Regions from separate parts of the Arthrobacter sp. Ha26 genome, predicted to be linked through region 1. Evidence: riboswitches for the same ligand, from Rfam matches in the RefSeq annotation. Region 1 holds a riboswitch; each other region holds the start of a gene.
What was found. Region 1 has a riboswitch for S-adenosylmethionine ahead of AC5RVY_RS05150 (DUF1737 domain-containing protein). Riboswitches for the same ligand answer to the same signal wherever they lie in the genome.
Positions count from the first base shown of each region.

Region 2: linked by a shared signal. The riboswitch ahead of AC5RVY_RS18770 (aminotransferase class V-fold PLP-dependent enzyme) and the one ahead of AC5RVY_RS05150 (DUF1737 domain-containing protein) in region 1 are both predicted to bind S-adenosylmethionine.
Region 3: linked by a shared signal. The riboswitch ahead of AC5RVY_RS11845 (bifunctional o-acetylhomoserine/o-acetylserine sulfhydrylase) and the one ahead of AC5RVY_RS05150 (DUF1737 domain-containing protein) in region 1 are both predicted to bind S-adenosylmethionine.

Region 1 is NZ_JBNHGX010000001.1:1,076,292-1,080,592, reverse strand. Features, by position in the region: gene AC5RVY_RS05160 (O-succinylhomoserine sulfhydrylase) at 1-425, opposite strand, end outside; gene AC5RVY_RS05155 (rhodanese-like domain-containing protein) at 426-836, opposite strand; gene AC5RVY_RS05150 (DUF1737 domain-containing protein) at 833-1,111, opposite strand; SAM riboswitch class IV at 1,125-1,239, opposite strand; gene opgC (OpgC domain-containing protein) at 1,603-3,996, shown strand; gene AC5RVY_RS05140 (hypothetical protein) at 4,112-4,301, opposite strand, start outside.
Region 2 is NZ_JBNHGX010000011.1:20,572-24,872, reverse strand. Features, by position in the region: gene AC5RVY_RS18775 (class I SAM-dependent methyltransferase) at 1-561, opposite strand, end outside; gene AC5RVY_RS18770 (aminotransferase class V-fold PLP-dependent enzyme) at 617-2,014, opposite strand; SAM riboswitch class IV at 2,103-2,216, opposite strand; gene hisN (histidinol-phosphatase) at 2,376-3,188, opposite strand; gene rsgA (ribosome small subunit-dependent GTPase A) at 3,237-4,301, opposite strand, start outside.
Region 3 is NZ_JBNHGX010000004.1:251,435-255,735, reverse strand. Features, by position in the region: gene metX (homoserine O-acetyltransferase MetX) at 1-710, opposite strand, end outside; SAM riboswitch class IV at 723-838, opposite strand; gene AC5RVY_RS11845 (bifunctional o-acetylhomoserine/o-acetylserine sulfhydrylase) at 930-2,255, opposite strand; SAM riboswitch class IV at 2,300-2,415, opposite strand; gene AC5RVY_RS11840 (VOC family protein) at 2,582-3,220, shown strand; gene AC5RVY_RS11835 (HNH endonuclease signature motif containing protein) at 3,497-4,301, shown strand, end outside.

The DNA.
Region 1 (4,301 bases):
TCCAGGTCAGGGCCATCCACGAATACCGTCTCTACGCCCCACCGCGGCAGGATTTCGTTCAGGATCACAAAGCAGGAGCCGAACAGGGAGCGGGCGGCAACCACGCGGTCACCGGCAGCAAGCAAGGCTCCCAGAGCGGTGAAAACGGCGGACATGCCGGACGCCGTTGCAAAGCACGCCTCGGTCCCCTCGAGGAGGCGGAGCCGCTCCTGGAAGGTGGCAACGGAGGGGTTGCCGTAACGGGAATAGACGAACCGTTCGTCCTCGCCGGTGAAGGCCCGCTCGGCGGCGGCAGCGGATTCGTACACGAAGCCCGAGTTCAGGAACACGGCCTCGCTGGTTTCCTGGAAGTTGGTGCGGTCCAGCCCGCCGCGGACGGCCTGGGTATCAGGGCTCCAGCCCGCTGCGTCTTCGTTGAAGGTCACTTAGTTCTTTCCGAGGTTGGTGGGCAGGCCGCGGTTTTTCCAGCCGTTCACGGTGCGTTCGCCGTAGCGGTCCGGCTCACCTTCAAAGCCCTCCAGGACGTTATAGGAGGTGAAACCGGCCTGTGTGGCGGCGATGGCGGCAGCGATGGACCGCTGGCCGGAGCGGCACAGGAAAATCAGTTCAGTGGAGGAGTCCTCCGGCGCCTGCTGGCTCAGGTCCTTGAGGAAATCCGGGTTGGGGATGCCCCCGGGAAAGGTCCACTGGATGAACAGCGGATCGTTCTCCGTGGCCTTGGTGTCCGGGATGCCAATGTGGGCCCATTCGCCCTCCGTGCGCACGTCCACCAAGATGGCGCCCTGTTCAAGCTTTTCCCATGCTTCCTGCGGGGTGAGGTCTCCTGCGTAGCTCATGCGTGGCCCTCGCCGTCGAATTCGAGGTCCTCGGAGGCCGCTTCCAGGTTGTCCACGGCGGTGGCAACGGCGGCATCGGCGGACGCGATTGCTGCCGGCAGTATCACGGCCTGGGCCACGATGACGCTGCTGCCGTTGAACGTTGCTGCTGGGCTGCCGTGCAGCACATAGCCCTCCGCCAGGGCTGCGGAGATCCGCTCGCAAAATGCACGGTCGTCCGGGCCGCTGATGAGGCGGTAGGACAACTTTTCTTCAGGGGCAGGTGCGTCAGACACGACGGATCTCCTTCTCTCACGCTTGCAGCTCGAATCGGTCGATATGCCGAGTATTCACCTGAGGCACCCCGCCGCGGAAGGAGGGTTGCCGACCGGCCAGTCAGGGCTTGGCGCCGGTACTCATTACTCCCCAAAAACGTAACACTTGGCGCCCGGGGCCGCACCGCCGCCGTCGTCATGTTCCGTAACCGAAGCGCCCGCAAGGCGCCTGAAGCATTCGGGGGCGGTTCCTGGAAGATTTGGAGTCGTACGACGGCGGGGGCCGCCTTGGGTGCGGAAACGGGGGTGTCCCATGCGGCGGTATTCCGGCGGATAGAGTTCTATCGGGGCGTCGCCCCCTGGTCAGAGGAGAGTTTATGGGGGTCCCTATCAGCACGCCAACAGCTGCCTCGCTTCACTGCCGGGCAGGGGAGCTCCGCCCGCTTCATCCCTGGGGTCGGTACCGCTCCCGCGCATCCTTTGCCCGCACCGGTGCTGCCCTCATAGCCGCAATGATGATTACCGTCCTGGCAGTCATACTGCCCGCCGGTTCGGCGCAGGCGGCAAGGAGCTTTCCTGAGGACGGCAAGCCGCTGCTGGGGGCAGTCCTGGAATGGGGCGAGGACACCGCCGCCGGTTTCGCTGACCGGCTCGGAGCGTCCCCTGCCCTTTTTGGACATGACATTGCCATCCCTTTCCGCGGCTCGGAGGAGAATGACATCCGGGGATTCCTGGAGCAGGCATCCCGGCAGGGAGCCCACGCGATGCTCACCGTGAACCCGACGGTGCCGCTAAACCAGGTCACTGATCAAACTGCCGCCTCATTCGCCGGGGAGGTGGAGCGGCTGACGGTGAATTTCAAGGGCCAAGTACTGATCAGGTTTGCCCCCGACATGAATGCCAGTTGGGTGGAGTGGGGGCAGCAACCTGACGCCTACCGCGCCGCGTTCCAGACGGTGACTGCAGCCTTCCGGGAGGCCGGCACTGGAGGACGCACGGAGATGGTGTGGGAACCATACCTGGGCAAGGATTACCCGTTCGACCGGAACCGGAACGCACCCGCCCCCGGAAGTGACGGGTTCGCCCTGCTCGATACCAACGGTGACGGCGCCTGGAACACCTTTGATGCGGCGTATGCCCCCTACTATCCAGGGGACGACGCCGTGGATTGGGTGGGCCTGACCGCCGTCCACGACGACACAGGCGGCGGCGGCCCCGTCAACAGCGTGCCCCGGCCGAACGAACTCCAGGAGATGCTCACCGTTTCCGGCGGGGAAAACTTCTATGGGGCATATGCAGCGGGGAAGGACAAGCCGTTCCTGCTGGAGACCTCCGCGTTCTACAGCCCCGCTTCCGGAGGTGCTTCTGATGTGGACCTCAAGGTGGGCTGGTGGGACCAGGTCATTGATGATGCCACGTCTGCGGACTTCGCCAAGACGGCGGCTGTGGTCTGGGATGAGCGGACAAGCACCAGGGACACCGGTGTGGCAAGCATCGACTGGCTGCTCACCGGAAACCCTGTGGTCGCCGACGCTGCGCGGGGCCGGCTCGAGGCCTCGCCCGTTGTCACAGGTCCTGCCACCGACGTCAGCGCCGGCAGTGGGTACATGCCCGCGAATACCCTCGCGGGGGCAGCTGCCTGGACGGTGGGCGCAGCGCTGGTCATCGTCCTGATTGCGCTGTGGCAGGTACCGCGACGGGTCAACGCCGCAACAGCGTGGAGCTACGCGGATCCCTCAATGAGGGATTCCCGGGTGGATTTGCTGCGCGGGTTGGCCATCGTATTTGTGGTGGTGAACCACCTGGGGATGACCTCACTGTTCCAGCTGGTTACCCAGGAGGCGGTAGGTTTCGTCTCCGGGGCCGAGCTCTTTGTCCTCTTCTCGGGCCTGGTAGTGGGCATGGTTTACGGGCCCAAGGTCAGCGAGGACTTCGGGACCGTGGTAGACCTGACTGCACGCCGCGCGGGCAAGCTCTACGTGGTGGCGCTCGTGGTGCTCATCAGCGTCTTCCTGGTGTCCCTGCTGCCCATATTCCAGACTGATGCGCTCACCACCTTCGTCGACCAGCGAACCGGCGGCACAGGCCAGAACGGCGCCGGCCGCGCCTACGACCTCTACGCCGGGATGGACGCGCTTTTCCAGTTCCCTGTACCGCCGCAGGTCCTTCCGGCCATCCTGCTGTTGCAGTTCGGCCCGTGGCAGTTCAATGTGATGGGCCTGTACGTGGTGCTGCTGCTTGTCAGCCCGCTGATCCTGGCTGCGCTTAACCGGGGCAGGGCCATATGGGTACTCGCCGCCAGCCTGGCCGTTTACGCAACGGGCGCCGTGACGCGGTTCCGGGTCCTTCCCTCACAGTTTGAGGACGCATTCCCGCTGCTCGTGTGGCAGGTGCTGTTCGTCATCGGCATGGTGGCTGGGTTCCACCGGCAGCGCATCATTTCCTGGCTTGCGGACCACATGTGGATCGTCGCCGTCTGCACAGCGGCCGCGTTCGCCTTCGCATTCCTGTCCTGGGGCAACCCGTACCTGGCCAACGGCTTGGACCTCAGGCTCGCCATTCTTCCCGACAGCCTGTACCGGGGCATGTACGAACTCTTCTTTGGCCGCACGTACCTTGCCCCCGGCCGGCTGCTTAATGTCCTGGTTCTGGTGGTGGCCGCCTACGCGTTCCTGACTGCCTACTGGAAGCCGGTGGCACGCGCCCTGGGCTGGTTCCTGATTCCCCTGGGCCGGGCAACCCTGTACGTCTTCATCCTCCATGTGATGCTGATTGCAGCGATCTCCAACATCCCTGCACTCCGCCAGGGTGATATCTGGATCAACACGGCTGCCTACGCGCTGGTCCTGGGACTGCTGTGGGTGATGGTCCGGACGAGGTTCCTCTTCCGCATCATTCCCACCTGAGTGGTCCTCTGGTCTGTTGCCGCATACGAAAAGCTAAAGCAATTCGGAAAACCAACGCGAAAGGCGTGGAGCCCTGCCTTCCTGGCAGGGCTCCACGCCTTTGATGTCCCGGTTCTTACACGAGCCCGGGATAACTTGTCAGGATGTAATCGGCAGCTGCCGGTCCCTTCATGCGCAGGCCGCTGGGGCCTGCGGGAAAACGGTGCTTCATGGCTGCCCAGAAAACTGACTCTTTGCCCGGCTTCTGCTGGTTGATGAAGCACCAGCTGGTGTAGAGGCCGTAAAGCCTGTCGTCGTCGAGGGTT
Region 2 (4,301 bases), on a different contig from region 1:
ATGCGTCACGTGGCCCTCAAGATCACGGAATTCCGGCCCCACGTGGGGACGGAAATCCGGCTTGTAGACATCTCCGGCGTGCATGATCCGGGACAGCCGGTGAACCCACGGAACCGAGGTGTCCAGCTGGTTCCAGATGAGTCCCAGTGTTCCCTGCGGACGCAGGACGCGCGCCAGCTCGCGGCTTGCTTCCAACGCGTCGCACCAGTGCCAGGCCTGGGCAACGCTGACGACGTCGAAGGTGGCCTCGGGCAGGCCGGTCTCCTCTGCCGTGGCCTGGACGGCCGTGGCAGCGGGGTAGTGCGCCCGCAGCTGTTCGAGCATGTCCGCGGAGGGGTCCACTGCCGTGACGGAGAGTCCCATGCCAAGCAGGAGTTCGGTGAATTTTCCGGTGCCGGCGCCGGCGTCCAAGGCATCCCGGGCTCCGGCGGGAACCAGCCACTGCGCCGATTCTTCAGGGTAGCCCGGGCGGACTTCCTGGTAGTGCCGGCCGCCGTCCTGGAAGCTCTGGCCGAGTTCCCGCCGCCGTCCGTGGTCAAGCCTGGGGCCACCCCGTACCACGTGTGGCCTCCTTCGATTGTTGCCCTTGGGTATCCTTCGAATTTACCGCAAGTGCCTAATCGTCAATGCAGGGAGCAGCCCCGGCGGTTCCCGGGGTGTTGGGAGCCCAATGCGGGTAGGTCCGAGTGTCGTTTGCAGGAACCCAGCGCCCGGCGTCCACCACGTAGTCCCAGCCCAGCCCGTTGTTGCGCAGCGCCGTGATGCCGGCAAGGAGACGCTCTGCGTCCTCCAGGCGGGAGCCGACGCCGAAGCTGGCGCGCAGCGATCCGGACGGCAAACCCAGGCGCTTTAACAGCGGGTGGGCGCAGAAGCGGCCGTCGCGCAGCCCAACGCCGTGTTCGGCGGACAAATAGGCTGCCACCAGCCCGGCGTCGTAGCCTTCCACCGAGAAGTTGACCACGCCGATAGTGTCTGTATCCGGGTTGGTGTCCTTGAAGATCTGGTGCACCGTGACGCCGTCGATCTGCTGCAGGCCTTCCACCAGGAAGGAACGGATGGCCGATTCGTGGGCGTGCCACTGCTCCTGGTCCAGCCCGGCGATCACCTGCGTGGCACGGGCCAGCGTCGCCGCGCCCAGCACGTTGGGTGACCCGCCCTCATGGCGGGCCGGCCCGGTGGCCCAGCTGACGCCGTCGAGCCTTGCTTCCTTGACGGCGCCGCCGCCGGCGAGGTGCGGCGTTCCGGCATCGAGCCAGTCGGAGCGGCCCACCAGCACGCCGGCACCGAAGGGCGCGTAGAGCTTGTGGCCGGAGAAGGCGAGGTAGTCGACGTCGTCCGTGGCTATGTCGATCCGGCGGTGCGGTGCCAGCTGGGCGGCGTCAACCACAATCCGTGCGCCGTGCTCGTGGGCCAAAGCGGCCAGGGCGCGGATGGGAAGGATCTCGCCCGTGACGTTCGACGCGCCGGTGACGGCGAGCAGGCTTACGCCGCCCTGCGCCAGCTCTGCACGGACGGCGTCGATGGTGCCTTTGATGGTGTCCGCAGCAACGATGCTGCGGTGCGGGACACCCTGCCAAGGCAGCAGGTTGGCGTGGTGCTCGATGTCCAGGTAGAGGACATCCCCGTCCGGCCGGCCCTCCGTGACGGGCAGGCAGCCGGCCAGCAGGTTGAGCGAGTCGGTGGTGTTCCGCGTGAAGATCACGGAGTCGTCCCGGCGTCCGCCCACAAACTCCCGGACGATATTCCGCGCGTTTTCGTAGACGGAGGTGCTGATCTGGGACGCGTAACCGGCGCCGCGGTGGACGCTGGCGTAAAACGGCAGGATCTCGTTCAGGTATGCCGAGACCACCGACAGGGCCGGAGCGGAGGCGCCATAGTCGAGGTTGGCGTAGCGGATGTGGCCGCCCTGGATCAGCGGCGCCTGGATCTCAGCGCCGGTGACGGCGGACAGCGGACGGCCGGCGGCGGCACGGCGGGCATCAAAGATGGTCCCGGGCCGGGCTGCTTCAGGCACGGGAGTGCCGGGCGCGGTAGTGGCGTTGGGGGAGACGGTGGCAGTCGTCACGAAAGACCTCACTTTGGAAAGGACTCCCGCTACCGGGAATCCGCGCTTGCCGTATCCCTTCCGGACCGGCCTGGTCGTCACCCGGGGCACCCCACCGCGGTTGGAGGGTTGCCGGCCAGCAAACCGGGGTTTCGCGCTGGCACTCGTGACCTGCTTAAGAGCGTAGGACATGGGGCAGGAAGGTTTGAAGCCGGCAGGAATGTTAAGCGGATTGTTACGGGCGGGTGAAAAGCGGGCCTTTTTCCCGAAGAACCGACGGCGGGCGCCTCCTTGAGGAGCCGCCCGCCGCTGATTCTTCGGTGCTGTTGCTTCAGAGGAGGTCGTCCAGGTCCGGGTTCAACCGGCGGAGTACCTCGGAGTGCAGGATGGAGTTAGTGGCCAGCGCGTTACCGCCGAAGGGTCCGTCTTCCCCTTCCAGGGAGGTGAAGCGTCCGCCGGCTTCCACCACGATGGGCACCAGTGCGGCCATGTCGTAAAGGTTCAGCTCAGGTTCGCACGCGATGTCCACTGAGCCCTCTGCCACCATGCAGTAGGACCAGAAATCGCCGTAGGCCCGGGTCCGCCACACATCCTCGGTGAGCCCCAGGAAGTTGTCAAGGTTGCCGCGCTCTTTCCAGCCGCTGAGGCTGGAGTAGGACAGTGAGGCGTCGGAGAGCTTGGCCACGTTGGATACCCGCAGCCGCGTGGCCGCAGCGAGGGAACGGCCCATGTAGGCGCCCATGCCCTTGGCGGCCCACCAGCGCTTGCCCAGGGCAGGGGCGCTGACCACACCCACTACCGGCTCGCCTTCATCCACGAGCGCAATCAGGGTGGCCCAGACCGGGACGCCGCGGACAAAGTTCTTGGTGCCGTCAATGGGATCGATGATCCAGCGGCGCGACCCGTGCCCGGTGCTGCCGAACTCCTCGCCGAGCACGGCGTCGCGTGGCCGGGAACGGGAAAGCTGGCCGCGGATGGCTTCTTCGGCGGCCTTGTCCGCGTCGGTGACCGGCGTCAGGTCCGGCTTGGTCTCCACCTGGAGGTCCAGGGCCTTGAAGCGGCTCATGGTCTGGTCATCCACGGAGTCGGCCAGGACATGGGCCAGGCGCAGGTCATCGTTGTAGCTTGAAGCGGGTTGGATCATGGTTCCAAACTACCGTCTGCTCGCGGTTCTGCTGGGAGATCGGCGTTGTCAGTTGACGCTGCCAAGCTCCTTGGTCTCCTGGGCCTCCATGCGGGGATCGGTGCCGAGGAGCCGGCGGAGGGATGCCAGCCGCGCTTCCCCGGTGGCTCCGGCATGGCCGCCCGCCACCCAGGCGTCCAGGCCGCAATTCACCGCAGTGGCGGTATGTTTGCAGCCCCGTTCGCAGTCCTCGATGCCCGGGAAGAGGTCCGGGAAGGAGCGCAGGATCCGGTCCGGGTCCACGTGGGCCAGGCCGAAGGAGCGGATGCCCGGGGTATCGATGATCCAGCTGCCCGGAGGTGCATCGGACAATCGAAGCGCCAGGGCGGACGATGACGTGTGGCGGCCGCGTCCGGTCACGGCGTTGACGCCGCCGGTGGCACGCTCGGCCCCTGTCAGCGCGTTCACCATGGTGGATTTCCCCACACCGGAATGCCCGAGCATCACGGTGACCTTTCCGTCCAGGTAGCCCCGCAGCTCCGCCACGGCTGTGCTGTCCAGGCGTGCCGACAGACCATCGTCTGAGCGGGCATCGATGCCTGAAGCCGCAGAATCCGCCGTCCGGCTGATGATGACAGGGAAGTCCAGGTGCTCGTAGTTGGCCAACAGTTCCGCGGGATCCTTGACGTCCGCCTTGGTGACCAGCAGGATCGGTTCGATCCGGGCGTCGTAGGCAGCCACCAGGGCGCGGTCGATGAAGCCGGTGCGCGGCTCGGGGTTCGCTGCAGCCACAACGATCACAAGCTGGTCGGCGTTGGCCACCACTGCCCGTTCCACAGGATCTGTATCGTCGGCGCTGCGCCGCAAGAGGGTTTTACGGTCCTGGATTTTCACCAGACGGGCCAGGGTGTGGGGGTCGCCGGAAACGTCACCCACGAGCGAAACAAAGTCGCCGGCCACTACCGGGTTGCGGCGCAGTTCGCGGGCGCGTGCGGCAATAACAACGCGCTCGTAGCCCGAGTCTTCACCCACCACTGCCGTGTACCGGCCACGGTCAACGGTAACGATGCGGCCCGTGACCGCGTCATCGTGGCTTGGCCGGTCCTTGGTGCGGGGCCTGGAGCCCTTTTTGCT
Region 3 (4,301 bases), on a different contig from region 1:
CCGTCCAGCTCCATGGGCGAACGGTACGTGATGTGGGCGATCCGCCGTGCCAGGGCAAGGCCATCTTCCGGGGGCCGGCCGCCGTAGTAGTCACCGCCGTTGAAGTTGGCGTCCTGGCGGATGGCGAGCGTTTGCGCCTGGGCGAAGGCGATCTGCTCGGCGGTGCTCGCTGCACCCACCGAGATCACCGCGCAGCGCTGCACCCGCTCCGGATACGTCACAGCCCATTCCAGCGCGCGTGCCCCGCCCATGGACCCGCCCAGCACGGCAAACCAGCTGCTGATACCCAACTGATCTGCAAGGAGGGCCTCCGCCACGGTGCTGTCGCGGAGGGTCACCAGCGGAAAACGGGAACCCCAGGGCTTGCCGTCCGGCGCGGGCGACGACGGCCCGGTGGAGCCGTAACAACCGCCCACGATGTTGATGGACACAACGAAGAATTTGTTGGTATCCACGGGTGCGCCAGGTCCTGCGAGCTGTTCCCACCAGCCCGGCTCATCCGTGTCCCCCCGGGTCACATGCGTGCTGCCCGTGAGCGCGTGCTCGATCAGGACGGCATTGCTGCCGTCCTCATTGAGTGTGCCCCAGGTTTCGTAGGCAAGGGTGATATCCGGCAGGTAGCCGCCTGCCTCGAGCTTCAGTCCCCCGATGGAGGCATAGCGGACAATTCCGTGCTCGGGAACGGTGGTACGGGTAACGGTAACCGTCATGGCAAGACCTCTTCTACGCGCTTGCCCGCCGTCGTCTGACCGGCAGGCCAGGTCTTCACCCGGGGCACCCCGCCGCGAAAGGAGGGTTGCCGGCCAGCAAGCCGGGGCTGTCACTGGCACTCATGACCTGCATCGAGTGTACGAAACAGCCCCGGCCTGCCGCCAAGAGTGTGACTGGTTATGACTTCCCCGGCTTGCCGCCTTTGGTGGGCCCGTGGATCAGGCGCCGCTTGCCTCCTTGGCCGCCCTGAAGCCGGCTTCGAGGTCGGCGAGGATGTCATCGATGTGCTCGATCCCTACCGAAAGCCGCACCAGGCCGGGGTTGACGCCGGCAATCACCTGCTGCTCCGGCGAGAGCTGGCTGTGGGTGGTCGACGCCGGATGGATCACCAGGGAACGGACGTCGCCGATGTTTGCCACGTGGGAGTGCAGCTCCAGGGCGTCCACGAAGCGCTTGCCGGCCTCCGCGCCGCCGGCAAGGGTGAACGACACAATCGCGCCCGTACCCTTGGGGCCGTATTTGCGGCCACGCTCGTACCAGGGGCTGGAGGGCAGACCCGCGTAGGCGACGGATTCGACGTCGTCCCTTGCCTCCAGCCAGCGCGCAACTTCGGTGGCATTAGCGACGTGCCGTTCCACGCGCAGGCTCAGGGTCTCCAGGCCCTGGGCGATCAGGAAGGCATTGAAGGGCGACACCGCAGAGCCCAGGTCGCGCAGCAGCTGAACGCGTGCCTTGAGGATGTACGACAGGTTTGCGCCCAACGCTCCATCGGCGCCCAGGTCCCGGGCGTAGACGAGGCCGTTATAGGTGGGGTCCGGGGTATTGAAGCCCGGGAACTTCTCCGGGTCCTTGCCGAAGTCGAATTTTCCGGAGTCGACGATCACGCCGGCTATGGCGGAACCGTGTCCGCCCAAGTACTTGGTGGCTGAGTGCACCACGATGTCCGCGCCCCACTCCAGCGGCCGGATGAGGTACGGGGTGGACAAGGTGTTGTCCACGATCAGGGGCACGCCGGCCTCATGGGCTACCTTCGACACGCCTTCGATGTCCAGGACGTCCTGCCGCGGGTTGGACACCACTTCGCCGAAGAAGAGCTTGGTGTTGGGCTGGACGGCCTCACGCCACTGGTCAAGGTTGTCCGGATCCGCCACAAAGGTCGCTGTGATGCCGAACTTCTTCAAGGTATGGGCGAAGAGGTTGTACGTGCCGCCGTAGAGGCTGGGGCTGGCCACAATGTGGTCGCCCGCCTCTGCGATGTTCAGGATGGCAAAGGTCTCGGCGGCCTGCCCGGAGCTCAGGAGCAGCGCCCCCAGGCCGCCTTCGAGGCTGGCGATACGCTGCTCTACGGCCTCCTGGGTGGGATTGCCGATCCTGGTGTAAATGGGCGCCAGCTCGGCCAGTGCGAACCGGTTGGCAGCGCTCTCAGCGGTGGGGAAGACGAAGGAAGTCGTCTGGTAAATGGGAAGGGCGCGGGCGCCGGTAGCGCTGTCCGGCTCCTGTCCTGCATGGATCTGGCGGGTTTCGAAGGACCATCCGTTGGACAATTCAAGGCTCCTTTGACATGGGCCCGGCATGCTTGAAGCAGTACGGGCCGCGCTTGCCATCCGGCCGTTGCCGGACAGCCAGGTCCTCACCCGGGGCACCCCACCGCGGTTGGAGGGTTGCCGGCCAGCGAGCCGGGGCTTGATGCTGGCGCTCATGACCTGAGCTCAGTGTAGGAACACGCAGCGTGCGCCGGACAGCATTGTGACGAACATGGTCCTGAACATCTGCGCGTGCCCTGCCACGGATTTGTGGGGGCTGACCAGCGACAATCCCAGTAAGGGTTGCCTTAGCTGAGAGCCCGATCACAAAGTGCCAAGATGTTGGCATGCGCATGGATCACGTCTCTTACGCCTGTGAACACGATGGCCTCGCGGCCACTACCGAACGTATTTCGTCTGCCCTCGGCGTTGAGGCAGTCAAGGGCGGGGTCCACCCCCGGTTCGGAACCCGGAATATGATCATCCCGCTCGCGGGCCACAAGTACCTCGAGGTCGTGGAGGTCCTGGATCACCCGGCATCGGACAAAGCCCCGTTTGGACAGGCTGTCCGCGCCCGTTCCGCGGCAGGCGGCGGCTGGATGGGCTGGTGCGTCGAAGTGGACGACCTCGCCCCCTTCGAACAACGGCTGGGACGCGCTGCTGTCAATGGCAACCGCAAGTTCCCGGACGGCCGCGAGCTCGTCTGGAAGCAGATCGGCATCCTCGGCCTGATCGCCGACCCCCAGGTTCCCTACATGCTCAAGTGGGAGGGCGACCCGTCCCTCCACCCGTCCAACGCCTACGACAGCAACGTCAAAATGAGCTGCCTCACCATCGCCGGATCGGCCGCCCGTGTCACCGAATGGCTGGGCGAGCCCGTGGAGAAGCCGCTGGAAGACGTGGCCGTTGACTGGGTGGCACCGCATGGCACGCCCGGCATCCTGTCCGTAACCTTCGAAACTGCCAATGGAGCCGTCACCATCTGACGCTCCTTCCTGTCTGGGCCGCCACGCCCGGCCTATTGCGTGGGCACCCTGTCCTCCCAAACTTCGGCCGCCATCAGCTTGTGACAACGGCGTCACCTGCCGATGGCGGCCGAATCCATTTTCGGAGCTGACTGAGGATGAAGCGTGGGCCCGGCTGCAATATTCTCCCGGGCACGTTGTCCTCGGCTTCCAAGGGAGCGCCCATAAACGTTTGAAGAAATTGTTCGGGACAAGCTCCGAGACCCTTTTGTCAGACCCCCTTGTCATGATGGGTTTATGGGGAAAGCGGCGGTAGTGAAGGCGTTTGAGGACATCAATGCCGCCCTTGCCGTGCTCAACGCGGAGGCGGAGGGCTACGGTGCGGGGCCGTTCTCAGCTGCCGATCCGTTGGCCGGGCTGGCAGATGGGTGCCTGGACATCCTCGCCGGGGCGCGGGCGGCGGAGGCCAGGATCGCGGGCTTGAAGGCGCGGGCTGCCGTGAATTATGCGGACACAGCCCAGGCAATTGCCGGGCCAGAAGCACCGGTGCAGGCGCTGGAAATGGCAGTCGCCGCGGAAATCGGCGCCCTCCTGGCCCTCGGTTCTCGGGCAGCCGGCGAGTTCCTCGCCGCGTCCAACGCCGTGTCCAAGGAGTTGCCGCTGACGTTCTCGGCGTTGCAGGCAGGGGTAATCACTTGGCCGCACGCCTTGGTCATGGCGGAGGAAACCGCAACCCTTGACCCCGCCGGCGCCGCTGCGTTGGAGGCCCACTTCCTGGACCCGGATGTGCCCCGGCCGCCTGCGGCCGCCCCAATCGGGGAGCTGCCCGCCTACCGGTTCAAGGCCAAGGCCAGGACCTGGCGGGAGCGGCACCACGCCGAGTCCATCGAGAAGCGCCACGCCAAGGGAGTGGCGGACCGGCGGGTGGAATACCGGCCGGACCAGGACGGGATGGCATGGCTGTCCGCCTGCCTGCCCGCTGACCAGGCGATGGCGGGCTGGAATCGACTCACCGCCCTCGCCCGCGGGATGCAGGGACCCGATGAGCGCCGTACGCTCACCCAGTTGAAGGCCGACAACTTCACCGATGCGATTCTTGGCA